DNA from 2 places in the Lysinibacillus sp. BNK-21 genome. Region 2 is predicted to be linked to the other one. Evidence: a T-box and tRNA genes for the amino acid it is inferred to sense, from the RefSeq annotation. Region 2 holds a T-box; the other holds one or more tRNA genes.

The links. A T-box is a leader RNA that pairs with one kind of tRNA and senses whether it is charged. The one in region 2 lies ahead of tyrS (tyrosine--tRNA ligase), so its partner is inferred to be a tRNA-Tyr.
Positions count from the first base shown of each region.
Region 1: it encodes a tRNA-Tyr, which carries the amino acid that the T-box ahead of tyrS (tyrosine--tRNA ligase) is inferred to sense. The anticodon was not compared.

Region 1 covers NZ_JBLQTS010000001.1:520,198-539,113, reverse strand. Annotated here, with positions in the region: gene ACMGGO_RS02715 (hypothetical protein) at 1-35, opposite strand, end outside; gene ACMGGO_RS02710 (asparagine synthase-related protein) at 111-1,838, opposite strand; gene ACMGGO_RS02705 (lasso peptide biosynthesis B2 protein) at 1,835-2,257, opposite strand; gene ACMGGO_RS02700 (PqqD family protein) at 2,250-2,510, opposite strand; tRNA gene ACMGGO_RS02695 (tRNA-Leu) at 3,403-3,483, opposite strand; tRNA gene ACMGGO_RS02690 (tRNA-Cys) at 3,531-3,604, opposite strand; tRNA gene ACMGGO_RS02685 (tRNA-Gly) at 3,613-3,687, opposite strand; tRNA gene ACMGGO_RS02680 (tRNA-Gln) at 3,693-3,767, opposite strand; tRNA gene ACMGGO_RS02675 (tRNA-His) at 3,772-3,847, opposite strand; tRNA gene ACMGGO_RS02670 (tRNA-His) at 3,883-3,958, opposite strand; tRNA gene ACMGGO_RS02665 (tRNA-Trp) at 3,971-4,044, opposite strand; tRNA gene ACMGGO_RS02660 (tRNA-Tyr) at 4,058-4,141, opposite strand; tRNA gene ACMGGO_RS02655 (tRNA-Thr) at 4,151-4,226, opposite strand; tRNA gene ACMGGO_RS02650 (tRNA-Phe) at 4,239-4,311, opposite strand; tRNA gene ACMGGO_RS02645 (tRNA-Asp) at 4,327-4,402, opposite strand; tRNA gene ACMGGO_RS02640 (tRNA-Met) at 4,406-4,480, opposite strand; tRNA gene ACMGGO_RS02635 (tRNA-Val) at 4,507-4,582, opposite strand; tRNA gene ACMGGO_RS02630 (tRNA-Glu) at 4,598-4,672, opposite strand; tRNA gene ACMGGO_RS02625 (tRNA-Ser) at 4,697-4,788, opposite strand; tRNA gene ACMGGO_RS02620 (tRNA-Asn) at 4,794-4,870, opposite strand; rRNA gene rrf (5S ribosomal RNA) at 4,887-5,002, opposite strand; rRNA gene ACMGGO_RS02610 (23S ribosomal RNA) at 5,115-8,042, opposite strand; rRNA gene ACMGGO_RS02605 (16S ribosomal RNA) at 8,224-9,775, opposite strand; gene ACMGGO_RS02600 (nucleotidyltransferase-like protein) at 10,125-11,012, opposite strand; gene ACMGGO_RS02595 (YgzB family protein) at 11,162-11,512, shown strand; gene perR (peroxide-responsive transcriptional repressor PerR) at 11,535-11,978, opposite strand; gene ACMGGO_RS02585 (D-2-hydroxyacid dehydrogenase) at 12,100-13,044, opposite strand; gene bcp (thioredoxin-dependent thiol peroxidase) at 13,041-13,517, opposite strand; gene ACMGGO_RS02575 (glutamate-1-semialdehyde 2,1-aminomutase) at 13,647-14,933, shown strand; gene ACMGGO_RS02570 (FUSC family protein) at 15,069-16,157, shown strand; gene ACMGGO_RS02565 (toxic anion resistance protein) at 16,282-17,316, opposite strand; gene ACMGGO_RS02560 (YceG family protein) at 17,339-18,916, opposite strand, start outside.
Region 2 covers NZ_JBLQTS010000001.1:1,492,875-1,505,937, forward strand. Annotated here, with positions in the region: gene ACMGGO_RS07525 (anthranilate synthase component II) at 1-560, shown strand, start outside; gene ACMGGO_RS07530 (hypothetical protein) at 607-1,089, opposite strand; gene ACMGGO_RS07535 (hypothetical protein) at 1,093-1,545, opposite strand; gene rpmG (50S ribosomal protein L33) at 1,696-1,845, shown strand; gene ACMGGO_RS07545 (5-formyltetrahydrofolate cyclo-ligase) at 1,958-2,551, shown strand; gene ACMGGO_RS07550 (YqgQ family protein) at 2,544-2,753, shown strand; gene ACMGGO_RS07555 (LTA synthase family protein) at 3,034-4,929, shown strand; T-box leader at 5,185-5,426, shown strand; gene tyrS (tyrosine--tRNA ligase) at 5,567-6,781, shown strand; gene ACMGGO_RS07565 (DUF2759 domain-containing protein) at 6,837-7,016, opposite strand; gene ACMGGO_RS07570 (MBL fold metallo-hydrolase) at 7,186-7,830, shown strand; gene ACMGGO_RS07575 (DUF2626 family protein) at 7,906-8,148, opposite strand; gene ACMGGO_RS07580 (helix-turn-helix transcriptional regulator) at 8,266-8,976, opposite strand; gene comGA (competence type IV pilus ATPase ComGA) at 9,304-10,323, shown strand; gene comGB (competence type IV pilus assembly protein ComGB) at 10,298-11,371, shown strand; gene comGC (competence type IV pilus major pilin ComGC) at 11,382-11,720, shown strand; gene comGD (competence type IV pilus minor pilin ComGD) at 11,720-12,157, shown strand; gene ACMGGO_RS07605 (hypothetical protein) at 12,150-12,467, shown strand; gene comGF (competence type IV pilus minor pilin ComGF) at 12,460-12,885, shown strand; gene ACMGGO_RS07615 (hypothetical protein) at 12,902-13,063, shown strand.

The DNA of each region.
Region 1 (18,916 bases), 970 kb from region 2:
TCTAAAAGCATTGGTTTGCTATATGTCATTAACATAATTATTTCCTCCTGCAACCCTTAGAAATAGCACAATACACCTACACTAACAGCCTCCTTATTAATATTGATTCATTACACTTCTTGCATAATCCATACTTCAATGGAGAACAGTAATAAAAAAGCCTCATCTATCAACAAACCATTTCTCCACTTATATAAATTTTCTTCCCAAAACTCTTCGGAACAAAGACCTAACTTTGAGACAACTAAAGGTGACTTTACATTAGAATAAATTGAATTCCAATTTTTCCTTATACTCTTTAATGTATGAGCAATGTGTGATGTTTTATTTATACGCAGTCGAATACTGTCAGGTAACTTATTTTTCTGAGAGTCTCTTAAAATTTTTTTCGTGTAGAAAGGATCAAAGAGAATATGACTAGGGATTTTAATCATAAAAGAAATTAACTCCCTATCTAAAAAAGGATGTTTTATATCCGCACCATAAAAGCCACCTATCGCCCTATCCATATAATGATTGGCTTTTGCATTTAACATTTGATGCAATAAATTTCTAGCATGATTCCGTTTATTTTTAGTTGTTCTACTAAAAGGATGTGGTTGAATGATGTACTCACGTAATCCTTTAAAAGCAGACATATTTGTATACATACAATATTTAGTTAAATCGCCGAACATATCCTTTATTTTTCCTTCTCTAACGTAATCTCTTAATAAATACGGCGGATTCGTTAAAAGTTGGTCACCACCATAACCTGTTAGGATACTATATGTATTATTGTTCACACTTGACTCTATTAAGGGAGAAATAAATTCACATGTAGGAGCAGTAGCATACGGTTCGTCAAAACGTAATATATTATTCCGAAGATCTTCATACATCAATACTGAATCATAATTTAGAAAAGTACCTTTAGAATTATATTGTTCTAATAATTCCGTTATATATGCACTTTCATCGCATTCCTTTAATTCATCAAAAACAACGCTTACCGAATTAATTTCTCCGTATCTATGCCCCAATCGTTTTGACACATTAAAAATAGTAGTTGAGTCTAAGCCACCGCTTAATAACACCGTATTTCGCTCGCTTTTCCGTACTCTCCTCAAAACTGCTTTGTTCAAAATACTTTCGAATTCTTCAATTAACGCTTCCCGATTTATAGTTGTCTCCTTCATCATCCATTTATCAGAAAATAATTCATCATAATTCACATAGTTTATTAGGTTAATTTCCTTATTTTCATAAACAAACATATTCCCACTCGGTAAACGCAAGATCTCTTTATATGGCGTTAAATAGGAATCAACAATTCCTTTTGCATTTAGATATTCTTGAAAGTAAACACCGTTCAACTCAGGTGTATTTAGATAACTTTTCAATAGAAAGATATCGCTCGCAACTACTAATTTTGTATCGGTTTTTAAATAAAAGAGCCTTTTTACCCCCAAGGTATCTCTACAGGCCATTAATGTTAAATTCTTTTTATCAAATAGAACAAATGAAAACTCGCCATCTAAACGCTTCACAAAATCCAAACCAAATGTGTTATAAAGGGAAATTAAATTAGTGAGTAATTCTTGCTCAGTCCAATCAACATTTTCATATACACCATGATTCAAAATATTGTATATCACAATGTCTCCCACTATTAACACATCATTATTTTCAAAAAACACATATGGGGTCGTATTTTGAGCATATGCTGCTTTCAAAACAAAGTTCTGTGAGGATGTGTTGAAATAATTTACTTTTGATTTACTGTTGATCTTAAGATGTCCATTTTTATCCACTTCTCCCTCCGAATTATCCATAAATTCAAACACATACCAATTCACCTAAGTTCAACTCCCTTCATATACGAGTTTGAATCTATAATCACTTTCAACGAATCAAGATTTTCCATTTCTTCAAATAGATTGTGGCCCTGATATTGAATCCAGGCATGTGCCTCTAAGGGAAATTTTTTTATCCCTATTACCATGTTTACTGGTATACCATACTTAGATTGAAGTATCTTATAACCAATTAACGTTTTGTGTATACAATCTGCTTTCCTAGGATACCAACAGCAAACTTGGTCTAAAAGAATAAACCACTCCAAAATCTCTTCAGAATTCTCCTCAGTAAAAATCTCTTTAGAACCCTCTATAGTATATTTTTTTATATAGCGTCTAAAGACTTCATCAAAACCTTTTCTCCGTATTTGGAAATCTAAAAATATTAATTCTTTGTATAAATATAAAATATTATACAAATTTAATTAAACCTCCTTTTGACAACGAATTTAAAAATCCATCTAAATCCTTTTGAATAATTAAAATATCTTCATTTGTCCTTTTAGCTATTAATTTGGAAATATCAGAGACTATTGGTGTTTTATCAAACTCTTCCCAAATAAATGAACTAAATTTATCTAGTGCGTAAATTTGATTCGTATAAATATTAATAATTAGATATTCATCCTCTTCTTTATAGGAAAGAAGATACTTTGATTTTTTTACACGCATCCCTTTTACCACTTCCTCCTCTTTTACATTGTGAACAATCCTTTAATACTGTTCCTGTATTACTACTATACACAGTCATAAGCTCTAACAGTCTCTTTACTCTTATCATCTTCTTTCTTCCACATAACCGTATTTTTTCTACTTACTCCATTACGTTTATGATTATATAAATGTAGTGGAGTAAAATGACAACTCTTGTGCTATCGATTACATCCACATCAAGTCCATCACTCAACACATATATAAAAACTGCACCTTCTAGTTGATTGTTAACTTTCAATCAACTAGAAGATGCAACTCGTAGGGTTTTATTGGTCCATGAAAGATCTTAAAAATAGAAATCTAAAAATCAATGTATAAAAGAAAATATTCTCTCTCCACCAAAGTTCAAAAAATTATTGATGTTGAAACAGATGTCTTTGTCTTTTACCTAAAATCTATAGGATAAACCTATTCTTTTCAGGCGTCTAAAATGGCACAACCTTTATAGAAAAATATTGTAAAGATATTTATTACCCTCTAAAGCCCTGTAAAATTTGTAAAACAAATTTACCTGTTTTACATAAACATAACTGCTTAGTCTATCATAGCGAACGTTCTGACACACAATGTTTTATCACATAAAAAAACAAGAATGCTAATATAAACATTCTTGTTTTAATTATGTTTCTAATGATTCCTTTGGAGATTCAAACCCATGAGTAACTTCTATGTTAAAACTCATACTATTCTCTTCCAATGAATTTTCTATACTTTTTTTATTCTCGTTGACCTTTTCTTCAAAAAGAATCCTTCTCTTTCTAAACCTGTTGCAATTCCCCTAATATAAAAAGCTCATAAACCCTGTTATATCAAGATTTATGAGCTTTCTTAATTTTTATTAATTTGATGATACCGGTGGTCGGGGTCGAACCGACACTCCAAAGGAACACGATTTTGAGTCGTGCGCGTCTGCCAATTCCGCCACACCGGCATAATGGAGATAAAAAAAATCGGATAAACCGATTAACAGTTAAAATATGGAGGCGGCAACCGGATTTGAACCGGTGATAAGGGTGTTGCAGACCCGTGCCTTACCACTTGGCTATGCCGCCGTCATACATGGAGCGGAAGACGAGGTTCGAACTCGCGACCCCCACCTTGGCAAGGTGGTGTTCTACCACTGAACTACTTCCGCAAAAATGGCTGGGGTACTAGGATTCGAACCTAGGCATGACGGAATCAAAATCCGTTGCCTTACCGCTTGGCTATACCCCAACAATGGGGCGACTGATGGGAATCGAACCCACGAATGCCGGAACCACAATCCGGTGCGTTAACCACTTCGCCACAATCGCCATTGTATTATGATGTTTATTAATTTTATATGAGATGGGGCGACTGATGGGAATCGAACCCACGAATGCCGGAACCACAATCCGGTGCGTTAACCACTTCGCCACAATCGCCATAAAATTAATTGGCAGGGGCAGTAGGAATCGAACCCACACCAAAGGTTTTGGAGACCTCTATTCTACCGTTGAACTATGCCCCTAAAATAATAAAACTGGTGGAGGGGGACGGATTCGAACCGCCGAACCCTAAGGAGCGGATTTACAGTCCGCCGCGTTTAGCCACTTCGCTACCCCTCCGGGAATATCTGGTGCCGGCTATAGGAATCGAACCCACGACCTACTGATTACAAGTCAGTTGCTCTACCTGCTGAGCTAAACCGGCAAAAAAATAAGATGGGTCAGGACGGAATCGAACCGCCGACACTTAGAGCTTCAATCTAATGCTCTACCAACTGAGCTACTGACCCATATTTTAAAATAAATGGCGGTCCCGACCGGGATCGAACCGGCGATCTCCTGCGTGACAGGCAGGCATGTTAACCGCTACACCACGGGACCATTTGGTTGCGGGGGCTGGATTTGAACCAACGACCTTCGGGTTATGAGCCCGACGAGCTACCACTGCTCCACCCCGCGATAATACTATAATATTGTTAAAATAATGGTGGAGGATGACGGGCTCGAACCGCCGACCCTCTGCTTGTAAGGCAGATGCTCTCCCAGCTGAGCTAATCCTCCATCTGGGTATTGAATTGGTGACCCCTACGGGATTCGAACCCGTGTTACCGCCGTGAAAGGGCGGTGTCTTAACCACTTGACCAAGGGGCCATCGTTTGGAACACATCAAAGTGCTGGCGGAGAGTAAGGGATTTGAACCCTTGAGACAGTGTTAACCGCCTACACGATTTCCAATCGTGCTCCTTCGGCCACTCGGACAACTCTCCAAGAATGGCTCCGAAGGCAGGACTCGAACCTGCGACAACCTGATTAACAGTCAGGTGCTACTACCAACTGAGCTACTTCGGAATAATTTTAGTATATAGCCTAGCGACGTCCTACTCTCACAGGGGGAAGCCCCCAACTACCATCGGCGCTAAAGAGCTTAACTTCCGTGTTCGGTATGGGAACGGGTGTGACCTCTTTGCCATCATCACTAGACTATTTGAAAGACAATACTTATTATAACATATCTTATAAAAATTACAAGTATATTCTAATATTTTATTCTTTCAAAACTGGATAAACGGTGCATTGAATGTTTCAAACTTTTTTGGTTAAGTCCTCGATCGATTAGTATTCGTCAGCTCCATGTGTCACCACACTTCCACCTCGAACCTATCTACCTCATCGTCTTTGAGGGATCTTACTTACTTGCGTAATGGGAAATCTCATCTTGAGGGGGGCTTCATGCTTAGATGCTTTCAGCACTTATCCCGTCCACACATAGCTACCCAGCGATGCCTTTGGCAAGACAACTGGTACACCAGCGGTGTGTCCATCCCGGTCCTCTCGTACTAAGGACAGCTCCTCTCAAATTTCCTACGCCCACGACGGATAGGGACCGAACTGTCTCACGACGTTCTGAACCCAGCTCGCGTACCGCTTTAATGGGCGAACAGCCCAACCCTTGGGACCGACTACAGCCCCAGGATGCGATGAGCCGACATCGAGGTGCCAAACCTCCCCGTCGATGTGGACTCTTGGGGGAGATAAGCCTGTTATCCCCGGGGTAGCTTTTATCCGTTGAGCGATGGCCCTTCCATGCGGAACCACCGGATCACTAAGCCCGTCTTTCGACCCTGCTCGACTTGTAGGTCTCGCAGTCAAGCTCCCTTGTGCCTTTACACTCTACGAATGATTTCCAACCATTCTGAGGGAACCTTTGGGCGCCTCCGTTACCTTTTAGGAGGCGACCGCCCCAGTCAAACTGTCCGCCTGACACTGTCTCCTGCCCCGCTAAGGGGCATGGGTTAGAATTTCAATACAACCAGGGTAGTATCCCACCGACGCCTCCTTCGAAGCTGGCGCTCCGAGATCTCTGGCTCCTACCTATCCTGTACAAGTTGTACCAAAATTCAATATCAGGCTACAGTAAAGCTCCACGGGGTCTTTCCGTCCTGTCGCGGGTAACCTGCATCTTCACAGGTACTATAATTTCACCGAGTCTCTCGTTGAGACAGTGCCCAGATCGTTACGCCTTTCGTGCGGGTCGGAACTTACCCGACAAGGAATTTCGCTACCTTAGGACCGTTATAGTTACGGCCGCCGTTTACTGGGGCTTCAATTCGCAGCTTCGCTTGCGCTAACCACTCCTCTTAACCTTCCAGCACCGGGCAGGCGTCAGCCCCTATACGTCACCTTACGGTTTTGCAGAGACCTGTGTTTTTGCTAAACAGTCGCCTGGGCCTATTCACTGCGGCTCTCATGCGCTTGCACGCTCAAGAGCACCCCTTCTCCCGAAGTTACGGGGTCATTTTGCCGAGTTCCTTAACGAGAGTTCTCTCGCACACCTTAGGATTCTCTCCTCGACTACCTGTGTCGGTTTGCGGTACGGGCACCTCTCACCTCGATAGAGGCTTTTCTTGGCAGTGTGAAATCAGGAACTTCGTCCATACGGACTCGCCATCACAGCTCAACGTTACAGTGTGCGGATTTGCCTACACACACGCCTTACTGCTTGGACGCGCACAACCAACGGCGCGCTTACCCTATCCTACTGCGTCCCCCCATTTCTCAAACGGTGAGGAGGTGGTACAGGAATATCAACCTGTTGTCCATCGCCTACGCCTATCGGCCTCGGCTTAGGTCCCGACTAACCCTGAGCGGACGAGCCTTCCTCAGGAAACCTTAGTCATACGGTGGACGGGATTCTCACCCGTCTTTCGCTACTCATACCGGCATTCTCACTTCTAAGCGCTCCACCAGTCCTTCCGATCTGACTTCAACGCACTTAGAACGCTCTCCTACCACTGACATCGTAGATGTCAATCCACAGCTTCGGTGAATCGTTTAGCCCCGATACATTTTCGGCGCAGCGTCACTCGACCAGTGAGCTATTACGCACTCTTTAAATGATGGCTGCTTCTAAGCCAACATCCTGGTTGTCTGTGCAACGCCACATCCTTTTCCACTTAACGATTACTTTGGGACCTTAGCTGGTGGTCTGGGCTGTTTCCCTTTTGACTACGGATCTTATCACTCGCAGTCTGACTCCCGTGTATAAATATCTGGCATTCGGAGTTTGTCTGAATTCGGTAAACCGGGATGGCCCCCTAGTCCAAACAGTGCTCTACCTCCAGTATTCTCATCACGAGGCTAGCCCTAAAGCTATTTCGGAGAGAACCAGCTATCTCCAAGTTCGATTGGAATTTCTCCGCTACCCACACCTCATCCCCGCACTTTTCAACGTGCGTGGGTTCGGGCCTCCAGTAAGTGTTACCTCACCTTCACCCTGGACATGGGTAGATCACCTGGTTTCGGGTCTACGACCACGTACTATTTCGCCCTATTCAGACTCGCTTTCGCTGCGGCTCCGCCTTCTAAAGCTTAACCTCGCACGTAATCGTAACTCGCCGGTTCATTCTACAAAAGGCACGCTATCACCCATTAACGGGCTCTAACTACTTGTAGGCACACGGTTTCAGGATCTCTTTCACTCCCCTTCCGGGGTGCTTTTCACCTTTCCCTCACGGTACTGGTTCACTATCGGTCACTAGGTAGTATTTAGCCTTGGGAGATGGTCCTCCCGGATTCCGACGGAATTTCACGTGTTCCGCCGTACTCAGGATCCACTCAGGAGAGAACGAACTTTCGACTACAGGGCTTTTACCTGCTCTGGCGGACCTTTCCAAGTCGCTTCATCTAACTCGCTCTTTTGTAACTCCGTATAGAGTGTCCTACAACCCCAAGAGGCAAGCCTCTTGGTTTGGGCTCTTCCCGTTTCGCTCGCCGCTACTCAGGGAATCGATTTTTCTTTCTCTTCCTCCAGGTACTTAGATGTTTCAGTTCCCTGGGTCTGCCTTCAAGACGCTATGTATTCACGTCAAGATACTACGCGATTAAACGTAGTGGGTTCCCCCATTCGGAAATCTCCGGATCAAAGCTCACTTACAGCTCCCCGAAGCATATCGGTGTTAGTGCCGTCCTTCTTCGGCTCCTAGTGCCAAGGCATTCGCCGTGCGCCCTTAATAACTTAACCAAGTTATTAAGCCTATAAAAAACTTAAAAAATAAATGTGTTTGTTACAATTTCAATGTCGTTTTATCCAGTTTTCAAAGAACAAGTTTTGAAGTGTTTCATTCAGATAGAATGAACCTTCAAAACTGAACGCAAAACGTAATCTTACAAACCCAAGGTTTGTATTCCGAAATAATCCTTAGAAAGGAGGTGATCCAGCCGCACCTTCCGATACGGCTACCTTGTTACGACTTCACCCCAATCATCTATCCCACCTTCGGCGGCTGGCTCCAAAAGGTTACCTCACCGACTTCGGGTGTTACAAACTCTCGTGGTGTGACGGGCGGTGTGTACAAGGCCCGGGAACGTATTCACCGCGGCATGCTGATCCGCGATTACTAGCGATTCCGGCTTCATGTAGGCGAGTTGCAGCCTACAATCCGAACTGAGAACGACTTTATCGGATTAGCTCCCTCTCGCGAGTTGGCAACCGTTTGTATCGTCCATTGTAGCACGTGTGTAGCCCAGGTCATAAGGGGCATGATGATTTGACGTCATCCCCACCTTCCTCCGGTTTGTCACCGGCAGTCACCTTAGAGTGCCCAACTAAATGATGGCAACTAAGATCAAGGGTTGCGCTCGTTGCGGGACTTAACCCAACATCTCACGACACGAGCTGACGACAACCATGCACCACCTGTCACCGTTGCCCCCGAAGGGGAAACTATATCTCTACAGTGGTCAACGGGATGTCAAGACCTGGTAAGGTTCTTCGCGTTGCTTCGAATTAAACCACATGCTCCACCGCTTGTGCGGGCCCCCGTCAATTCCTTTGAGTTTCAGTCTTGCGACCGTACTCCCCAGGCGGAGTGCTTAATGCGTTAGCTGCAGCACTAAGGGGCGGAAACCCCCTAACACTTAGCACTCATCGTTTACGGCGTGGACTACCAGGGTATCTAATCCTGTTTGCTCCCCACGCTTTCGCGCCTCAGCGTCAGTTACAGACCAGAAAGTCGCCTTCGCCACTGGTGTTCCTCCAAATCTCTACGCATTTCACCGCTACACTTGGAATTCCACTTTCCTCTTCTGCACTCAAGTCCCCCAGTTTCCAATGACCCTCCACGGTTGAGCCGTGGGCTTTCACATCAGACTTAAAGGACCGCCTGCGCGCGCTTTACGCCCAATAATTCCGGACAACGCTTGCCACCTACGTATTACCGCGGCTGCTGGCACGTAGTTAGCCGTGGCTTTCTAATAAGGTACCGTCAAGGTACAGCCAGTTACTACTGTACTTGTTCTTCCCTTACAACAGAGTTTTACGATCCGAAAACCTTCTTCACTCACGCGGCGTTGCTCCATCAGGCTTTCGCCCATTGTGGAAGATTCCCTACTGCTGCCTCCCGTAGGAGTCTGGGCCGTGTCTCAGTCCCAGTGTGGCCGATCACCCTCTCAGGTCGGCTACGCATCGTCGCCTTGGTGAGCCGTTACCTCACCAACTAGCTAATGCGCCGCGGGCCCATCCTATAGCGACAGCCGAAACCGTCTTTCAGTCTTTCACCATGAAGCAAAAGAGATTATTCGGTATTAGCCCCGGTTTCCCGGAGTTATCCCAAACTATAGGGTAGGTTGCCCACGTGTTACTCACCCGTCCGCCGCTAACGTCAAAGGAGCAAGCTCCTTTTCTGTTCGCTCGACTTGCATGTATTAGGCACGCCGCCAGCGTTCGTCCTGAGCCAGGATCAAACTCTCCATAAAAGAAATTTGATTAGCTCAAATTGTTTTGCTGGCATCATGTTTGATGTCCAAAATTTTTGTTTTGTTCACTAACCGAAGCTAGCTACTTAAAACTTTATTGATTACGTTTTGCTTGTTCAGTTTTCAAGGTTCATTATTTAAGTCGTTTTTCAGCGACTTCTTTATATTAACATCTCATTCAAAACATGTCAACAACTTTTTTAAAAAAGTTTTTTGTGTTTTTCTGAGTTATTCGTTTATGTCTTAGCGACAATTAATATAATACAATACTAAGATATTATTCGTCAACTACTTTTCTAAAAAAATATCGAGGTATTTTTTAGATACCTCGATTACAAGCATACTACAGTCATTGCCCCATTTCTAGAGCATCTTTATTTACCTTGTAATGACGGTGAAATATCCTATCATTTTTCGCTGCAATGGGTTCAATTTGAATATAGCCTTTATCCACTAGATACTCAACAAACACTTCTAAATCCACTGAGTAGTTAACAAGTTCATGATGATCATGTAATTCCTGAATAGTCCACATTTCTTTTGTTTGCATGACTTCTAATATATGCTGTGCCCCATCTCGTGTACGAGAGTGGATTAAAAACTCACTTGCTAAAAACAATAATTCTAAGCGCTTTTCTATTGGCTCATTACTTGTCACTAGCTCTTCATACAGCTTATAGATGGCTGGCTCGATTTTTTTCACCTGTGCCCAAACAGTTACTTCAGGATACAGGCCACTATCGATAATAGATAGGCGGCCTAGATGATGTAGCGAATCCACAACATGATTATAAGCATCTAAGTAACTTCCTTTATCAAAGTATTCTTTCCCCTCCAAATAGCGACGAATTAACTTTGAAAATTGAATACCTGTTTTAATTTTACGACCACTATACGGAAATTCCTGCAATTCTATTTTTAGTTTATGCAGAAATTCATTCCGATCAAATAATACTCTACCGAAGAATATCCAATCAACAACCTTTCTATTTGAACCGATGAGTAACCATTTTCGAATTAATTTCTCCGTAACAGTATGTAGAGCGATTTTATTTCCTTCATATAAGTAATGTTTTGAAAAGACTGGTTGCTCTGCTTCTTTTACGATAATGAGTAAAACCGTATCAAATGTATCTGTAACGTTACTTTGTTCTTCACGCTTTTCCACTAAAATTACGCCTAATGTATTCGACTGACTCGCACGTTCTTGATATATCGGACGCAGTACTTGCTCCATGTTCAGCCCTCCTTTATTCATATAGGTTGTTTTGTTCCGTTAAAAATTCGACATACTCTAAAAGTATTCCTTCTTTCATTCAGTTCAAAGCTAAAATACTTTGCCCTTATATGTTATAGTAGATTTTAGATTGGGAGGCAAGATGAAATATGAAACCTTATAAAAGTAAAATTAATAAAATTCGTTCATTCGCATTAGCACTAATCTTTTTTGGTTTTATTGTCATGTACGGAGGCATTTTCTTTAAAAACAGCCCGATATTAGTTTTAATTTTCATGTCACTAGGTGTTCTTTGTATTATCGGTAGCACAGTTGTATATGCGTGGATCGGATTACTGTCAACAAGAGCTATTCAAGTAGAGTGTCCTAATTGCCATAAACATACAAAGGTTTTAGGCCGAGTAGATATGTGCATGTACTGCAATGAGCCATTAACACTTGATCCTACTCTAGAAGGTAAAGAGTTCGATCAATCCTATAATAAAACAAAAAAATCCTAGCCCTTTTTAAGAGCTAGGATTTTTATTGTACTTTAGCAGTAGCAACTTTACATGATGGACAAGTGCCGTATATCTCTAAGCGATGCGAATGCACATCAAAGCCTGTTACCTGTGATGCAAAATGCTCTATTTCGTCGAGTCCAGGATAATGGAAATCGACGATCTTACCACAGCATTCACAAATCATATGGTAATGATCGTTTGTCACGAAATCAAAGCGACTTGAAGCATCCCCGTAAGTTAGCTCTTTCACAAGACCTACTTCACGAAATACACGCAGGTTGTTATAAACAGTCGCTACACTCATATTAGGGAACTTACCCTCAAGAGCTTTATAAATTTCATCGGCAGTAGGATGTGCCATTGATTGAATTAGATATTCCAAAATAGCATGACGCTGAGGAGTAATACGTACACCAGTTGTTTTCAACGTGTCCAGTGCATCTTGTAAATGCGTTGCAGACATCGTCATGCACCTCTTCCATAAGTATTATTAATTTATAATTGTTATAAATAGTGTATCCAATTCGTACTACTTCGTCAACAATCACACATTGCTTATCCTCAATAAATCAATGGTTTTTTCCTTAATATCCTCTTGATAAATCCATAACATTTTCTAAATCCGTGTCACCCTTTAGCCATTTTGTTAGGCTTGGCTTGAAAATTTCTAAGCTACGCTCAACATAACGAGAAGAATGACTGGATACATGAGGTGATACTATAACATTTGGTAATGTCCATAATGGATTGTCGGATGTCAGAGGCTCCTCTTCAAATACATCTAAAACTGCGTGTCCTATTTGCTTTCTTTCAATCGCTTGAATGAGTACGTTTTCATCAACTAAATTACCTCGACCAAAATTCATGAAGATCGCATTGTTTTTCATCGCAACAAAATGCTCTTCTTTTAATAAATGGGTCGTTTCTGTTGTTTTTGGTAATACAGAAATAACGATATCTGCAAGAGGTAGTGCTTCTTTCAAATTGGTAAAACTAATCATCGTATTCATATAGGCCGCTTCTTTACCAGAGCGGTTACACCCAATTGTTGTAACACCAAAAGCTTGCAATAAACGCCCAACTTCCGAACCAATGGCACCTGGCCCCAAAATAAGTGCCGTACTATCTCGTAATTCCGTTTGTTGTGTTTTTTTCGACCATTCATTTTTCTTTTGCTGCTCATACATCCAAGGCAAAGCTCGTTTAATGGCTAAAATATGAGCAAGAATCGATTCAGCCATAGGCGTTTTATGAATGCCACGAACATTTGAAACTAGAATCCTGCGTTCAATAATAGCCTGAGCTGGCATTTTTTCTATACCTGCCGATGCAACAAAAATCCATTTTAGCTTTGTAGCAGATTGAATACTCTCTTCTGTTAAATCTTCACCATATGTAACTAATACATCCGCTTGTTGAAGCTCTTCATTTGATATGCTCTTTTCAAAGATAAATTCAAGCTGTGGAAATTCTGCTACTAATGGTTCTCGTAAATCTGGTCTAGGTTCAAATGTAAAATAGATTCTCATTGTTTTGCCTCCTGTTCTGCTAAATAAGCATATACTTCTTCAATATGATTTTTCACTCGAACTTTGCGCCAAGCTTTTACAAGCTTCCCCTCAGCATCAATTAAAAACGTTGAACGCTCTATGCCCATATATTCACGTCCATACATTTTCTTTAAAACCCATACATCATAAGCTTCAGCAATAGCATGGTCCTCATCCACTAATAATGAAAATGGCAAACCATGCTTATCAATAAATTTTGTATGCTTGCTTGCGTTATCTGGGCTAACACCCAGAACAACAGCATTTAAATGACTGAAGTCCTCAAACTTATCGCGAAAATCACATGCCTCCGTCGTGCAGCCTGGTGTCATATCCTTTGGGTAAAAGTATAAAATAACATTTTTTCCTTTAAAATCAGCTAAATGCACCATCTCGCCCTTTTCGTTCAATAGAGAAAAATCCGGCGCTTTTTGTCCTTCTAGTAATGTCATACAATCTCCTCCTCTGTAGGTCCTATTTTACTCTAAGTAACAAATCAAGTCATATCTCTTAATTTCTTTGGATTTCTTACACCGATAGGTCTACAATAGATTACGTATAAAAAGTTAGGAGGCAATTCTATGAATCATGCAAAATCTGAAGCAATACATGAAGAGGCATTACAGCATATTGTTGGTGGTGTAAACAGCCCTTCTCGTTCATATAAAGCAGTAGGTGGCGGTTCTCCTGTAGCCATGGCGCGAGGAAAAGGCGCTTATTTTTGGGATGTAGATGGCAATCGTTATATCGACTATCTAGCAGCATATGGTCCAATCGTTACTGGTCATGGTCATCCTCATATTGCAAAGGCCATTACGCACGCAGCTGAAAATGGTACATTGTTTGGGACGCCGACTGAGTATGAAGTTACTTTCGCAAAAATGTTAAAGGAAGCCATTCCGTCGATGGATAAAGTACGTTTTAACAACTCTGGTACAGAAGCTGTTATGACAACGATTCGTGTGGCACGTGCCTATACAGGACGTACAAAAATCATGAAATTTGCTGGTTGCTACCACGGGCACTTTGATTTAGTATTAGTGGCTGCCGGATCAGGTCCAGCAACATTAGGAACACCAGATTCAGCGGGCGTGACAACTTCGACTGCTGAAGAAGTTATTACTGTACCTTTTAATAACCCTGAAGCCTTTACAGAAGCCATGGATAAATGGGGCGAGGAGATTGCAGCTATTTTAATCGAGCCAATAGTAGGAAACTTCGGTATCGTTGAACCAAAGCCAGGCTTTCTTGAATTAGTACATGCTACAGCAAAGGAAAAAGGGGCCCTAACGATTTATGATGAGGTCATCACGGCCTTCCGCTTCCACTATGGTGGCGCTCAAAATTTACTTGGCCTAACACCTGATCTAACTGCACTTGGTAAAGTTATTGGTGGTGGTTTACCAATCGGTGCTTATGGCGGACGTAAAGAGATTATGGATACTGTGGCACCCCTCGGCCCAGCATACCAAGCGGGTACGATGGCTGGAAATCCTGCATCTATGCAAGCTGGTATTGCTTGCCTAGAAGTTCTACAAACACCAGGTATATACGAGGAAATGGATAGATTAGGCGCAATTTTAGAAGAAGGTGTTTTAGCTGCTGCTAAAAAACATGGCGTAACCATCACGTTAAATCGTCTTAAAGGAGCGCTTACTATTTACTTTACAGATGTGAAGGTAGAAAACTATGAGCAAGCTGAAAGCTCTGATGGTGAAATATTTGGACGCTTCTTTAAACACATGCTTGAGCAAGGTATTAATCTAGCTCCTTCTAAATATGAAGCATGGTTCTTAACAACTGAGCATACAGAAGCAGACATTCAGGAAACAATTGAAGCAGTAGATATTGCGTTTTCTCAATTGTAATCTTGACAAGAAAAAGGCGACTTGCAAGTAGAAGTCGCCTTTTTCTTATTCATCCATGCAAATCTATGTATTTTATGAGCACTTCCTTCTATAATGTAAAGAAGCTAAAAAATATTAGACAGAAAGGACATCTTTATGAAATTAGGTGCCCGTGTATTTAAAACTGGTGTAGCTATCGTATTTGCATTATTTATTGCAGAGTTGTTAAAACTACCTTCACCTGTTTTTGCTGGAATTGCAGCTATTTTTGCTATTCAGCCTTCTATTTATCGTTCTTACCAAACCATTGTGGAGCAAGTACAAGCGAATATTATAGGTGCGACAATTGCCGTCATTTTCGGCTTGCTTTTTGGACACCATGTCGTTGCCATTGGTATAGCTGTCATAATAGCTATTGGTTTAATGTTAAAGTTTAGACTCGAAAAATCACTTTCGCTAGCGTTGGTTTCAGTTGTAGCTATTATGGAATTTCAAGGGGATGACTTTTTAACATTTAGTTTGATACGCTTTGTTACGATATTAGTTGGGGTATTAGCAGCATTTGTCGTAAATCTTGTGTTCTTACCACCTAAATACGAGGTAAAACTATTTCGCAAAATTTATATTTTACAAGATGATATTATTCGTTGGACACGACTGGCTGTACGGCAAGCTTCTGAGCATACATCCACAAAAACAGCATTAAGTAAGTTTAAAAACCGTATGCTACGAGTGGATACGCTGTATGATTTATATAAGGAAGAGCGTAATTACTTTAAAAATAAAAAATATGTCAAAGCTCGCAAACTAGTAGTCTATCGTCAAATGATTTTAACTTCCAAGAAAAGCTTGGAATTGCTACAGCGTTTGCATAATCACGAAAATGAATTAGCTCAGCTCCCTACCCAATTTCATTTAATGATTCAGGAGAGACTTGATTCCTTGCTAACGTACCATGAGCAATTGCTCTTAAAATATACAGGGAAGCTTAAGCCTGAGCATTCGGAGTGGAGTAAAAGCATTGACTATGTCCAACGTAATGAGCTGATGGAAATTTTCATCAAGCAAATCAACTTTGCTCGTGAAGAAGGCGATACGGAGTTTTCTAGCTATCACCTACTCTATATTTTATCGCGTATTTTAGATTATGAGGAAAACTTAGAACATCTTGATACACTTATTGTTTCTTACCAAAGCTATCATGGACATGAAATCAATGTAGAATTTGAAGAAGAATTCATATAGCTAACATTTTGGCGACAGATTACCTTGATTCAGTGGGATTTTGATCACCCATTGAATAAGATAAGTCTGTCGGCTTTTTTTATACAAAAAACCTCCAAGTAGTAATCTACTTAGAGGAAAGGAGCTAAGAACGCAATGTTAGCAATTGTTGCTCTGCTTGTTGGCGTTTGACCGTTTGTTCAGCACGTAAATGCTGATAATTGGCAATGCCTGATACAATAGTATCCCACATTTCTTCAGGAGTCTTGGTAGTGTTGGATTGTTGAGCCATGGCAGTACTTAATTGCACCGCTTCCTTGCTAGCTCCCCCAAATTGCCTCATACGATCTTCAAAGGCAGAGGCTGATTGACTTTGTAATTGTTGACGTCTTTCATTAACTGCATTCATCAAACCCATTTTAAAAACAGGAATGGTTTTAACAAAAGCCCCATTAATTTGTTCCATCAATTCACTGTTACCATTACGTAGCATATCGATTTGAGGGGCTGTGATAATAGCCACCATACGCGATTTTTCTAAGTCATCTATTTTTTGCTGGAGCATCTCTGCAATACCTTGCAAACGATTTAGCTCCATTTTCGCCAGCTGATTACCTGCTTCACTCTGTTTTTCATACATCGGAATCAATGTTGTTTGGACCTCATGAAGCTTCATGTCAGTTGCTACGATATACTTTTCTAGCTCAAGATAGTACATGAGGTCTTCTTGATATAAGCGTGCAAGTACTCGGTTATCCTTCGCTAATTCCTCTTCCATCAGTACAAATTGATAATGGATTTTCTCAATATCTCTCCCCAGTCCATTATATTTCGTAAATAAATCGCCATCATTTTTGGTCTTACGTGCAAACAGCTTTTTAAAAAAGCCCTTTTGCTCTGTAAAATCTTGTTTGTCGAATGTCTGCATAAGGGCTTCAAGCTGCTTAAATAATTCATTTGATTCGAAAGTTGTTGACTGGGTGATGATGGCTAAAATTTGATCTGCAAAAGTAGCTAATTTTGTAGACGGTTCTTTTCCTAAAGCTAATAGCTCTATCTGATTTTTTATATTGATTTGATTGGCAATTTGCCGTACCTCTGCATGATCCCTTAACTGTTCTTTGAAGGCTTCTGCTGTTTCCAGTGTCAGCTGCTTCAGCGTCAACGAGTTATTCGACATTCGTGCCGCCTCCTTCCTATCATCAGAAAAAACGATTAAAGAGTTTTTTTATGATTTTGTCGGGTGCAGTTTTCTGTGGCTTTGGTTCTTCATAGTGCAAGTCAAACAGCATATGCTCTAAACGGTGTACATCATAACTATCCTCTTGCAAATGCTTTTCTAAATCTAGTTGTCCTGTCGGATTATAAAAAACAATATCCACACCAAATCGATTTAAAAAGGCCAATAACGCTATATCTTCACGTGATAAAGCTGGTTGTTGAGGTGCTTGGTATAATACCAGCTTCGGTACCTCTTGGGAATAGTCAAAGCTTTGTAGTAATCTTAGGATCTCCTGTGGAATCATCGACATTTGTTTAAATAAAAATAACTGTAAATCATATAAGGTCTCATTTGGCTGCTGTTTCAACATGGGCTGCTCACAGGAAGTTTTTATCGTGTGTGCAATCGCACGTTGTAGCTCCAATGTTAACTCACCGTATTGCCACCAATCACTTTGCATAATACGCTCTACTGATAGTTCTCCATTTACTAGGCAATGCTTATAGTGAAAGTGGAAATTCGCTCTACTCGTTGGTGCATAGGGGAATTTCTGGACAAAAACAGTTTGCGGATTTGCTAATAACTGATGCATATAATACCAGTATTCTTCCCGTCTGCTCGAAACCCCACTAATTTTGGCAAATATGACTGGAATGACAATCTCATCCCCAATTACTTCAAACTGTGGTCGAACCAAAGCTTTCTCTTTTGCATAAATAAAAATATCATCATATGTCATCCGTAATGTTAAGGAGCGTGGCATAAAATCTTTAAACTGCCAAGGCTTATAGACACCTGATTGCTGATCATGCATTAATTGCTCAAAATGCTGACTAGATCGATATCCAACCGTTGCCTGCCGGTCACGCAACTTATCAGGAAATGGCTGTAAAGTTGTTTGATTGGCATACGCAGATGTGATAGAGAAAGTATCATTAGGATCAATCTCAGCAAATTCATCTATTTTAGCTGGATGAAAAATTAACACATCACAACCGAGCTCCATTAATAACAATAAGAAATAGCGCTGACTTAGAGTTGCTTCCCCATACCAAACTACTTTAGGAAAATCATCTGTTGGTTTCATGGATTTTGTCCATAGAATCCAATGGTTTTTTAGCCATTTCACCATATCAATTAAAAAACGGCGAAAGTCATTTGCTAGCAAACCTAACGATTGCTGTTTTTGAAAGAGCTCTACTACTTTAATGGTTGCTAACTGTAAATGGCGATTCATTACACTGTCATCATGCTTAGGAATTAATTGATAACCATACATCATTGCCACTAAACGATTAATAGATAGACCTTGTGGAGTTTGTTGATGCTGCGAAAGGATTGTTTGTATTGCCTGAAAGTCTTTTGGTTCAATATGTTTATTTAATTCTTCACTTAAAATATGGATGTTAGTGTTCTGTGACAATGTAAATAATGAATTGAAATAATCATCTTCTTCGATTGGTACGCCCAATACACGAACAGCAATTCTACTAAAGCTCACTTGCTGCTCTGTTGTTTCATAAAATGCACGATCCTTTGGTGAATCTTGAAACGCCTG
Region 2 (13,063 bases):
TAGATAACTACGATTCTTTTACCTATAATTTATTTCAACAAATCAGTATGCTTGGAAAAAGCGTCAAGGTTGTACGGAATGATGTCATTACTATAGAAGAAATTCAAAAACTATCGCCAGAAGCCATCATTTTATCACCAGGGCCAGGAACGCCAAATGAAGCAGGGATAACGATAGAGGTCATCAAGGAACTCTATCAAAAATTCCCTATTTTAGGTATTTGTCTAGGGCACCAATCGATAGGTCAGGCTTTTGGCGCAAATATAGTACAGGCAAAAAATATTATGCATGGAAAGCTGTCCCCATTACAATACGAGCAAACAGGTTTATTTGCCCAATTAGATGGGGATATCGAGGTTATGCGATATCATTCACTTATTATTGAAGAACAAACTTTACACAAGGATTTTAAAATACTCGCCACAGCAGGTGATGACGGAGAGATTATGGCCATTCAACATAAAGAATATCCTCTTTATGGTCTGCAGTTTCATCCAGAATCAATCGGCACAAAAGAAGGCAGTATGATGATGCAAGCCTTTCTAGAAAGTATAGCGTAATAAAAAAGCTGTCGCCTCATATATGAATGGGCGACAGCTTTTTATGTTATTGTTTCTTACCTGTAATTAAATTAGCTATTTCTTCTAATGTCATGGCAGAATTGACTTCATAGGAGCCGATTTGTAAGCTTCTAGCATATTTAGGGTTAGCAAGTAGTAACTCCATTTCAACACTATTGGTAATAATGCCACCGTCTTCAAGTTTTTGGGCCACACTATACGGTGTGATACCACTATAGATTTGCAGAGACATCGTTGTTACATCTGTATCTGCTTCTTCATCAGCTTGTTTAGATGCATCTGTTGTAGAAGTTTTTTCAGTCGTATGTACTTGCTTTAATTGATCCTTTAACGAGGCAATTTCTTGATTGGCCTTACTTAGTTTGTTTTGTAGTTCTTTTACCTGTTGTTGATTGGAAAATTCCTTAGTAGGAAGACCAATATTTACATCGAAGCGGTTTGCGAGTGCAAGCAATGCCCCAACAAGAAAAATGGCTATACCAAATGCACGAATGGCAGACTTATTCATCAATCAACGCCCCCCGTTTGCAATCACTTGCCGAACTTGCTCTTCTGTTAAATTTGAGCGAATACTAATATCTGCTACAGAAAGACCCTGTTTATTTAATTCAAGTACCTGACTAATAATAATTTGATGAATCGGTTTTGCTGGTGCTGTTGTTTGTCCAACTTTTGAACTCTGTGCAGCCTGTTGAACGGCCTGCATGACTTGGTGCACTTTAGGATCTTGACCTTTTGGAGGGATACTTGATTTTGATTTCACTTGGAACTCTGGCTCTAGTAAAAGTTCTTCCTCCACAATCTTAAGGCGACGTTTTAAATTATTCGTTTCTTGGAAGATGGAGATAGATAATTCTTCGACATCTTGTTCGATTTTTTTCGAGCTATTTTTGAAAAAGAACGAAACAATGATCAGAAAAATGCCAATACTCATTAATACGATGGATAAATCCAATAGTTTCACCTCAATGTAGTATGTAATTATAAGATATTTTACCATATGCAAACTTAATATGAAATGAAGGTAGATTTTTTTTCAGTTTATGTTATAATAGGTTAGTCGTATAAATCATGCTCAAATTTAAATTCTTGATATAGAGTGGGAGGGTTAATGATGCGCGTAAATATTACTTTAGCTTGCACAGATTGCGGCGAACGTAACTACATTTCTAAAAAGAACAAGCGTAACAATCCAGAGCGTCTTGAACTTAAAAAATATTGCTCTCGCGAGAAGAAATACACTCTTCACCGTGAAACTAAGTAATCGCTCATTAAGCCAAAACCACAAGTGGTTTTGGCTTTCTACATTTTATCACATCATTCAATGTAACAATTCCAGGAGGATATGAAGTTTTACGATATAGGAGGTAGCCTAGATGGATAAAACAACTTTACGAAACACGGTACGCCAAGCCCTTGCAACTATGACGGATGAAGACTATCATCGTCAATCATTAGCTGTGTTAAACAAGGTGCTACAGGAACCATATATAATAGAAGCAAATACAATTGGCATGACCATTTCAAATAAGCCAGAAGTCGACACAATTCTTATAATTGAGGAATTATGGAAACTAGGTAAAAAGGTCGCAGTTCCTAAATGTCACCCAAAAACAAGAGAAATGTCATTTTATGCCATTGAATCATTTGCACAGCTTGAAACTGTATATATGCATTTGCGTGAGCCCATTCCAGCAAAAAGTGAGTTTGTTGACGCAAATGAGATGGATATCATTGTTGTACCAGGCGTTGTTTTTGATCCATACGGTTATCGAATCGGCTATGGCGGTGGTTATTATGACCGCTATGTATTAAACTATAATAAGGGTAAGCTGATGTCGCTGCTCTTTGATGAGCAAATCATTGATTGTGTTCCTACTGAAGCACATGATTGCCCAGTAGATATCATTGTGACGCCCACAAAACGTATTGACTGTGTTGCACAACGAGGAGCGAATGAAAATGGATAAAATGCTAGATATTTATGAACTCTTGAAAACATATGGTACCTATATTTATACACGTGATCCTATTGGCGATTTGATGTTGATGGAGGATGAAATACGTGAGCTCTATAAAGCGAATGTACTAGATATAAAAGATTATCAAATGGCTCTACTGCTTATTCGACAAGAAACAACAAGACTTCGTATGGAAGAGCATAAAAAGTAATGTTTGAAATATAATGTAATTGGGTATTGTAAAATTAATGTAACATGTATGTAATATTCTTAAAAACAGTGGGTTTCCGCTGTTTTTATGTTTTTACGAAACTTTTTACAATGCAAAACGTATATATAGATATCTGGTGCATAGAAAGAGCAGGGAGAAAAAATTTTCCCTAAGATATGTGTTGATTATCTGTTAAAAAAGGATTAAGATATATTTTGTTTCCGTAACAAAATGTAAAAAATTATTATTTTTTTGTAAGGAAGTAGGGAGGATGTTAGGAATGAAATCAATAAAGTGGCCTAAACATTCATTTATGATACTAGCAATTATAGCAACTTGGATCAAAACGGTCATTGTTTACCACACAAGCTTTGAAATGAAAATTGAAAATGCAATGCAACAGTTTATTTTATTTATTAATCCATTAAGCTTCTTGCTATTTACGTATGGTTTATCACTATTCTTTAAATCAGCAAAAGCTAGAAATCGTTATTTGATTACGGTCAGCGTTATTTTGTCCATTGTTTTATACGGAAATGTAGCGTTCTATCGATTCTACAATGATTTTATTACGCTACCAGTATTATTCCAAACAAGTAACTTTAGTGACTTAGGAACATCAGTAGCAGCCATTGTTGAGCCTTGGGATGTATTATATTTCGTTGATGTCGTTATCTTAATCTTAGCGAATAAATTTTTACCAAAAATGAAAGATGCATTTAAAGTGAATATTGAATTCCGTCGTGCATTCTTTGTGCTTGCAATAGCAATGACATTCTTAAATTTAGGATTAGCAGAAACTGAGCGTCCACAATTACTAACACGTAGTTTTGACCGCGAATTATTAGTAAAAAACATTGGTACGTACAATTACCACTTGTATGACATTTATATTCAATCTAAATCATCTGCACAACGTGCGTTAGCCGATGGTAGTGAACTAGTAGAAGTGAACAACTATATACGTTCTAATCAGGCTGCTGTAAATCCAGAGATGTTTGGGAAATATAAAGGTCGTAACCTGATTGTGGTATCGATGGAGTCATTACAAAACTTTGTCATTAATAATGACATGAATGGTCATGAAATTACGCCATTCTTAAACTCTTTAACAAAAGATAAAGATACCTATTATTTCAGTAACTTCTATCACCAAACAGGGTTAGGAAAAACATCTGACTCGGAGTTTATTGTTGAAAACTCACTGTTTGGTTTAGGTCGAGGTGCTGTATTCTTCACGCATGGTGGAAATACGTATAATTCAATGGCTGAACGCCTTGGAGAAAATGGATACTTTACAAATGTCATGCACCCTAATAATAAATCATTCTGGAATCGTGACATGATGTATCAATCGTTAAAAATTAATAAATTCTACGATATAGATTCATATACTGTGGAAGAGGGGCAAGCTGTAAACTGGGGAATGAAAGATGTTCCATTCTTAGAGCAATCAGCTGCTTTAATGAAAGATATGCCTCAGCCATTCTACTCTAGACTTATTACTTTAACGAACCATTATCCATTTACATTGGATCCAGAAGATATTATGATTCCTGAATATGATTCAAATTCAGGTACATTAAATCGTTACTTCCAAACAGTACGTTACATGGATGAGGCTTTAAAAGATTTCTTCCAACAGTTAAAAGATCAAGGTGTCTATGATAATTCTATTATTGTGATGTATGGGGATCACTATGGTATTTCTGAGAACCATAATAAAGCAATGGCACAATATTTAGGAAAAGATCAAATTACACCAATGGATAATGCAATGCTTCAAGAAGTACCTTTATTCATCCATATCCCAGGAGCGGGCGATGGAAAAGAAATGACTGAGATTTCAGGACAAATGGATTTACGTCCAACGATCTTACACCTTCTTGGCGTTGAAACGTCAAAAGATATGCAAATGGGTGCAGATTTATTTTCTCCAGAGCATGAGGACTTTGTAGTCTTCCGTGATGGACGTTTTATTACAGATAAATACGTCTATGCTGGTGAAGCTTGCTATGACAAAGCAACTGGCGAAGAAATAGATGGTGAGCCATGTCAGTCTTATGCTGATCGTGCTACAATGGAGCTAGAAAATTCTGATGCCATCATTAATGGAGACTTACTTCGCTTCTATGACGAAAAAACAGGTAATTTAAAGCAGGATTCAGTTAAATAATCAAAGAGAGATCTCGTATAGGGATCTCTCTTTTTTATTGCTGATAAAAAAGAATTAGTCTCAAGCACTATTCATAAAATTTTTTTGTGAATCCTATGCTAAAGAAAACACCTTTCGCAATGTTTTACAACACTATGCAACGTGAATACACTTTATTGAACATTTCTTTTTATTGACAAATAGCAAGATACGATTATAATAAGTGTAAATATCTGCATAACGAAGATTTGTTTTTCGCATTTCGGAGTATAAGAGTGAAAGGCATCGAAAAGAACGAGTAACTTTAATGGAACTGACAGAGAGTAGCCGGTTGTTGAGAGGCGCAAGGGGATATTAAAGTGAATACATCTTGGAGCTGCGTACCGAAACTATAGTAGGCTACGACGGGGTTGCATCCGTAATCATTGCAAAAGTATCGCTATGGCTGTACTTGTTGAGGAGAGCTATGTGAATAGCTCTCGAAAAAAGGTGGTAACACGTTTATCTACGTCCTTTAGGAATTTCCTAAAGGCGTTTTTTTATGCCTTCTAAGCCAAAACGTGTAAAGCTATTAAAGCCTTGTAAACAAAATCGGTACCCCATTTACTCTTATAGAACTTGCAATATTAATATTTAATATTACAAGGAGATGTTTCGTATGTTTTTAACACCAAAGGAGCAAATAGCGATTATCAAGAAGGGTGCTAACAAGATCGTTGATGAACAGGATTTATTTGAAAAATTAGAGCGATCGTATAAAGAACAGCGACCTTTAACGATTAAGCTAGGGCTCGATCCGTCCGCACCAGATATTCATTTAGGTCATGCGGTTGTTCTACGGAAAATCAAGCAAATGCAAGATTTAGGCCATCATGCAGTTATTGTTATCGGTGATTTTACAGGACGAATTGGCGATCCTACAGGTAAAGCTAAGGGGCGAACAGCCTTAAATGACGATATAGTGAAGAAAAACGCCCAAACTTATTGTGAGCAAATTTTTAAAGTACTAGATCCGAACAAGACAACGGTTCGTTTTAATAGTGAATGGTTAGCGAAGCTGTCCTTTGAAGAAGTCATCAAGCTAGCAGCCACAACATCTGTTGCTCGACTTCTAGAGCGCGAAGATTTTCAGAAACGTTACCAACAGCACATCCCAATTGGTATACATGAGTTTTTCTACCCACTTATGCAAGCATATGATTCAGTAGAACTTGAGGCAGATATAGAGTTAGGTGGAACGGATCAGACGTTCAATATTTTAATGGGACGCACCTTACAAAAGCATCGAGGATTAGAAAAACAAATTGCTATTTTTATGCCCTTACTAGAGGGGTTAGATGGTATTGAAAAAATGAGTAAGAGTTTAGGTAATTATATTGGCATCAATGAAGCACCTGAGATTATGTTTAAAAAGGTGATGGAAGTACCAGATACTTTAATTATCAAATATTTCGAATTAGCAACAGATGAGCATCCACTACAAGTGCAGGCTATTCAAGATAGACTACAAAAGGGAGAGAATCCCCGCGATTTGAAATTCCTATTAGCAGAAATTATAACGGCTTTATACCATGGATCTACAGCAGTGGAGGAAGCAAGAGCTTATTTTGAAGCAGCATTTCAAAAAAAGGACATACCAAAAAACATTCCTATACTGCTCTTAGAAATTGATAAGGAAAGAATCGTGGATATCATTCCACAACTGGTGACAATGGGTTTTATTCAAAGTAAGAGTGAGTTTTTGCGGTTAATCAAGCAAAAAGGAGTATCCTTGAATGGAGAAAAAATGGCGATGGATGACATATCACAAGTATTAATGAATAATGATGTACTACAAATCGGCAAGAAGCGGTTTCTTCAATTCAATAAGTAATAATAGACAAAAAAAGAGCAATCTCCGAAGAGACTGCTCTTTTTCTGTCTGAATTTTAGTGTAATTTTGGTGGGTAACCGCTGTGAACAATCGTCATGATGACGAACCATCCGAATACAGCAGCACTTAATAAGTTGAAAACAACGCTTAATAGGTTCTTTTCTTTAATTGCTTGGAATGTACCAAATACAGCTAAAATCGCTACTAGACCAAAAATAACCATTAATAAGTTCATTAAAAATAGACACTCCTTTCGACATCAGAAAATGAATGTCGCAAACAATATTCCTCCTTAATTGTAAACGTTCTACTTGTTTTTGTCGAGGACTAAAATACTGTAAACTATGAACATTTATCGTCAAATTGTGGCAAAGCCTGTATAATAGGAAGTTGAGGTGATAACTATGATGAACGTACGAAGTTATTCTCTTGGTCCCGTCCAAACGAATTGCTATATCGTATCGAATAAAGAAAAAGAATGTATCGTATTTGATCCAGGTGAAGAGGCGGAGCGTCTAATTAAAACAATCCGTAGCAACGGCTTAAAACCTCTTGCTATCTTTTTAACACATGCCCATTTTGATCATATAGGGGCAGTAGATGCAGTGCGTGAGGTATTTGACGTTCCTGTATGGATTCATGAAAAGGAAGTTAGTTGGCTAGCAGATCCAACGAAGAATGGCTCTAGTAAATATCCTGCATTACCAGATTATAGGGTAGCTGCACCAGCGCAAGATACAATTATCAAAAAAGAACAGCAAATTGAAATAAGTAATTTTGTGTTTCAAGCTGTTTTTACACCTGGGCATTCACCGGGGAGTATTTCTTATATCTTTGAAAACGACGGTTTTGCCATCGTGGGAGATACGTTATTTGAACAAGGTGTAGGACGTACAGATCTATTAGGGGGATCAACCAAAATTTTATTGGAATCTATCCATAATAAACTGTTGACATTACCTGAGGATACTATTATCTATCCTGGACACGGTAATTATACAACGGTAGGCGCAGAAATGGAGACAAATCCTTTTTTAAATGGATTTTAAAACATGGATAATAAACTGTTTTAGCACATAAAAAAGCGTATCTCACCGAAAGTGAGATACGCGATTTTGTTTGTATTAATGACCGCCACCAGGTACGTGAATGAATGTTGTATAGTACGTGAAGCCAGCGAAGAATACAGTTAAATATGCTCCGAAAATGTACATGTACATACGTTCTGAAAGGTTTAAGAAGCCTAATAATAAGAATAAACCTGTATTACCTAAGAATAATAGCGATACCTCGTTCATACCTCCAAGGTAGAACATAACGGCAAAAATACCTGTCCAGAATGCCATAACTTTATACATATTATCCATGAAATTTCCCCTCCTTTTGCCCACGACACAATAATCTCTTACTCATTATAAATGATATGAAAGGTGTCTGTAAACTGGAACTTCTCCATGTTTGTGACAAACAAATGGATTTTTAATCTAGCTATCGATTTCTGTCACGTTTATTTCATATTTACATAAATCGCAATTATGTATCATACTTTCCATTTGCACAAATTCATTGTTCGTAAACAATGCATCTAATTGCCCTTTTAAATAGGATTCATGTAATGAACAAACAATTTCAGAATAGGCTGTCAGTTGCTCCTGGAATGGACAATTGAAGATGGAGAAGATAACTTTTTTTCCTTGCTCAGTTTGTTGAATCTGTGGAATATAGCCAATTAAAGCGGCATTGTCCGTTAATAGCTGAAGTTTTTCATCGAAGGAAAGAGAATTACTTAATGTCAATTCAGCACTCATATAATTTTTCATTTGCTGGTAGCCGTCTTGGTAGCTAATTTCCTGGCACTTTGTTAATGCAGATGGACCAAAGTCTTCAATTAATTGTATCGTCCATTTTAATAAACGATCTTCATCACGTCTTGGAAAAGTAAGAGATACGCCTTTTTCTGAAGCTTTATAAACACGTCCAGGTCTGCCACCTTTACCTGTTTTTACATAGTCAGCTGTAATAATATTTATTTCTGAAAGCTTCGTTAAATGAAGTCGAGCAACGTTTGGATGGATACCGAATTTATCAGCAATATGTTGTACAGTAACTGTTTTTTTCTCTTGCAATATGTACTCATAAATAGAGTATCTTGTTTCATCCGCTAGTGTACTAGTAATTTTTAATGGATGGATCATGAGCTTCACCTCTTTAATTAATTATAAAAATTATGTTCGTCTACCAAGTGTTAGGAAAATAATCATGTTGATACTATTATATTGTATTATTGAAAAAGATACAGTTCATTTCGGCATAAATATTAATTTTTTCATGTATTTATATTCTTTTTTAGTGGAAAATTGCACTTTATCCACATTTTTATAGCAAAAAACATTATTGGCAGAAAATTAACTTATAAATTTTTATTTTCTGAAAAGGGCTTTTCTCGTGGCGAGTTCCTCCTTATACTAGGAAATAACGAATAGAGCGGTCATATTCGAATGAACTAAAAGAGAGGTGCATATATGCAGAATTTTGAAACAGTTGTTGAACAAAAATGTGAGCAACTTTTACTAAAGGCCTATCATTTTGGAGCATCCGATTTATTGCTAGTTCCAGGAAACATAAAATATCGGATCTATTTTCGAAAATATGATAAACTTCTCCACGCTGGTGAGCTACCTCATGAACTTGCAGAAAGAATGATCTCTTACTATAAATTTCTTGCAGAATTAGATATTAGTGAGCGTCGTAAACCTCAAAGCGGTGCCTTTCAAAAGGCAATGGAGCAAAATTCTTATTCGTTTCGTGTATCCACACTGCCTTCTGTATTTTTAAAAGAAAGCTTAATTATTCGTTTACTTCTCCAAAATCATGCATTTCCACTAACTTCCCTAAGCTTTTCCAAAAGCGCAGCTTACCAACTCATGGAGCTGGTACAAAACCGACAAGGTCTTCTGTTTTTTACGGGAGCAACCGGCTCTGGCAAGTCTACTTCACTTTATTCCCTCATCCACTACTGTTCCACAGAATTGAATCGACATGTGATTTCTTTAGAAGATCCTGTAGAAAACAGCCAAGCCAATTTACTTCAAATTCAAGTCAACGAGCGAGCAGGCGTTACATATGCTGCAGGATTAAAAGCCATTTTGCGCCATTCACCTGATGTCATTATGATTGGTGAAATTCGCGATAGAGAAACAGCAAATATTGCCATCCAAGCCTCTCTAACAGGGCATTTAGTTGTCTCCACTATTCATGCAAAAGACTCCATTAATTGTCTCTATCGTTTAATGGATTTAGGTGTGTCGATAGAGGAGCTTCGTCAAACGGTTATCGGTATAGTTGCCCAAATGCTTGTTCAAACCTCAGCTATACATGAAGAACGTCGAGCTATCTTTGAGATATTACATGATGACCATCTATCAAGAGCCATCACCGCCATCAAAGATAAGGGCAATTACAAACTTCCTTATGATGTAACATTAATGGGACAAAAAGAATTAGTGGAGAGCCTATATGCAGTTACAAACATACATCGATAAAATTGTTCTTTTTTATAATCGGGCTACGAAATGGCGGGTAAAGGAGCAAGCTCAGCTTTTCAATCGTTTATGTGTATTAATGCAGGAAGGATATTTATTTCCCCAAGCTATTTCCATGCTACTACCTCATCATATTGAAGCACATGAGGACATACAGCAGCAAATTGATGAAAAGCTCAGACAAGGAGTAGGCGTTGCAGGGATATTTGAAACATTACAGCTAGGGAATCATTATTTAATGGCAATTAAGGTGGCGGAAAACAATGGCCACATGATAGAAGCATTTAAAGGTGTAGGTAAACAGATAACAGTAAGTGAAAAGACTAAAAAAAAGTTAATCAAGCTGCTGATCTATCCTGTCACACTGATTATCTTTTTATTGTTATTATTTTTTGTGTTTCGTACATTTTTTTTGCCGAACATTGAAAGAATGGTCGGCAGTCGTACCTCTGAAACAGAAGAGACAAGCATTGCATTGTCCAATCTGTTATTGCATGTTCCAGATGTAGTTATCTCGACCATGTTCATAGTAATAGGTAGCGTATTCCTTTTTCGATTCTATCTTAAACGACAAGCTGTTGCTCATCAACTTACAGTCTTATTAAAAATCCCCTTTATACAACGCTATTTTAGGTTGACTTTGACAAGGCAATTTGCTGCTTATTTAGGAAGCTTACTACAAAGTGGATTTTCATTACAAGCAAGCCTACAGCTATTAGAGGAACAGCAACTACAACCATTTCTTCAAGTTCTTTCACAGCGTATAAAAGATAGAGTCATCTTTGGAGAATCACTCACACAGGCGGTAACGATCATGGCCGTTTTTCAAAAGGATTTTCCGATGTTCGTTGAGCATGGCGAGCACAGCGGATATTTAGGAAAAGAGTTAGTATTGTATAGCGATTTATTAATGGAAAAGCAGGAACAGCTTTTGCAAAAAATATTAGCTTTTGTGCAGCCAAGTTTCTTTATCCTTATAGCTGCTTGTATAATAGCGGCTTATATCAGTTTATTATTACCCATCTATCACATGATTGAATTAGTTTAGGAGGAAGATGATGAAACGTCTTAACCAACAAGCTGGTTTTACTTTAATTGAGATGCTTATAGTTTTGTTAATTATATCCATTCTTATTTTAATTACAATCCCAAATGTTACAAAGCATTTCGCCACAATAGATAAGAAAGGCTGTACGGCTTATATATCCATGGTACAAGGTCAAGTAGAGGCGTATCGTGTAGATTATATGGCTTATCCTACCTTAGAGGATTTAGTGGCAAAGGGCTATTTAAAGGAAAATGAAACAACCTGCCCAAATAAAGAAGAAATAGTGATTACTAATGAGGGAGAGGTACGTCCAGCCAATGTCAACTTGGAAACAGGTACGGATAGCTAATGAATGTTCATAAAAACGGTGGTTTTACAATTCTTGAAATGCTGGTTGTCTTATTTCTTGTTATGAGTTTAACAGCGATTGTTAGTAAATTCTCATTGAAAATAGCAGAAACCAAGGAATTAGAACGATTTTTTACGCAATTACAACTGGATATTCAATATATTCAAACCTATAGTATGAGCCAACGACAATATATAGCCCTGAAAATGGAAGGTTCAACAAATCGTTATACTATTCAAAAAGATATTTATACTCATTTATATGAACGCTCTTTTCCAAAGGGGGTTGAATTTTTGCCAGCGGAGAGTTCAATTCAAACACTTGTCTATAACTATAGCGGCAATGTGATGACAGCAGGCACCATGGCATTTAAAACACCACAGGGCAAGAAAAAAGTAATCATAACATTAGGGCGAGGGAGAGCTAGGATTGAATGAGTCAGGCTATTCTTTTATAGAAACTATTTTAGGTGTGGGTATTTTGATGCTGCTTTGTACCTCGTTAATCCCCATTACCTATACGATGAAAACAAATCTTGCTAATAAAAAAATGGAGCTAATTGCAGCTGAAACAGCATACGAAGGTTTAAAACAGTACCATGCTATTCAAGTAACAGAGGGCTCTCGGACCATTGAACAGGTTGCTTATCATTGGATAGTTGACGAACAACAAGTTTGTGTCCAATTTCAAAATTTACAGGAGTCACGCCAAAAATGTATCCAAGTGACAGGTGAAGTGCATGAATGAGAAAGGCTATACATTAATAGAAGCTATGTTTCAATTAGTCGTTTTTGTGCTTATTTCTCATTTTTTTGTCCTTATAATACTTTGGTTTGCTGAAATGAAATCAACTATGCTAATAGATGAACAAACAAAGTGGGAACTATTTGTTTCTGACTTGAACCTCTCTCTAAAAGATATTTCCACCTTTTCCATTCGTGAAGATCAAAAAAGAATAACTTTCCAAACAGCTAATACGCTCCATCATATTGATTGCTACTCGAATATTATTCGTGAGCAGGTAAAGGGTGGACATGTTCCTATGCTAATAGGAATCAATAAATGTCAATTTAGCTATTCCGAAAATAAGCTGACGGTAGCTGTTGAAATGGCTAGTGGTATTCAAAAGGAGCGAGCCTTTTATGTGCCAATTATTGAAAAATGACAGAGGGGCTATTTTTTTGATCGCAATTGCATTATTATTTTTTGTAACTACTTTTGTTCTTGCGTATTATATGTCTTATGAAATGCAGTATCGAACATATGATGGGCTAGAAAAATTGAATGTTCGAGCTACGATAAATTTATTGGGACAAATTTTGTCAGACAGTGTAGAATCGTAG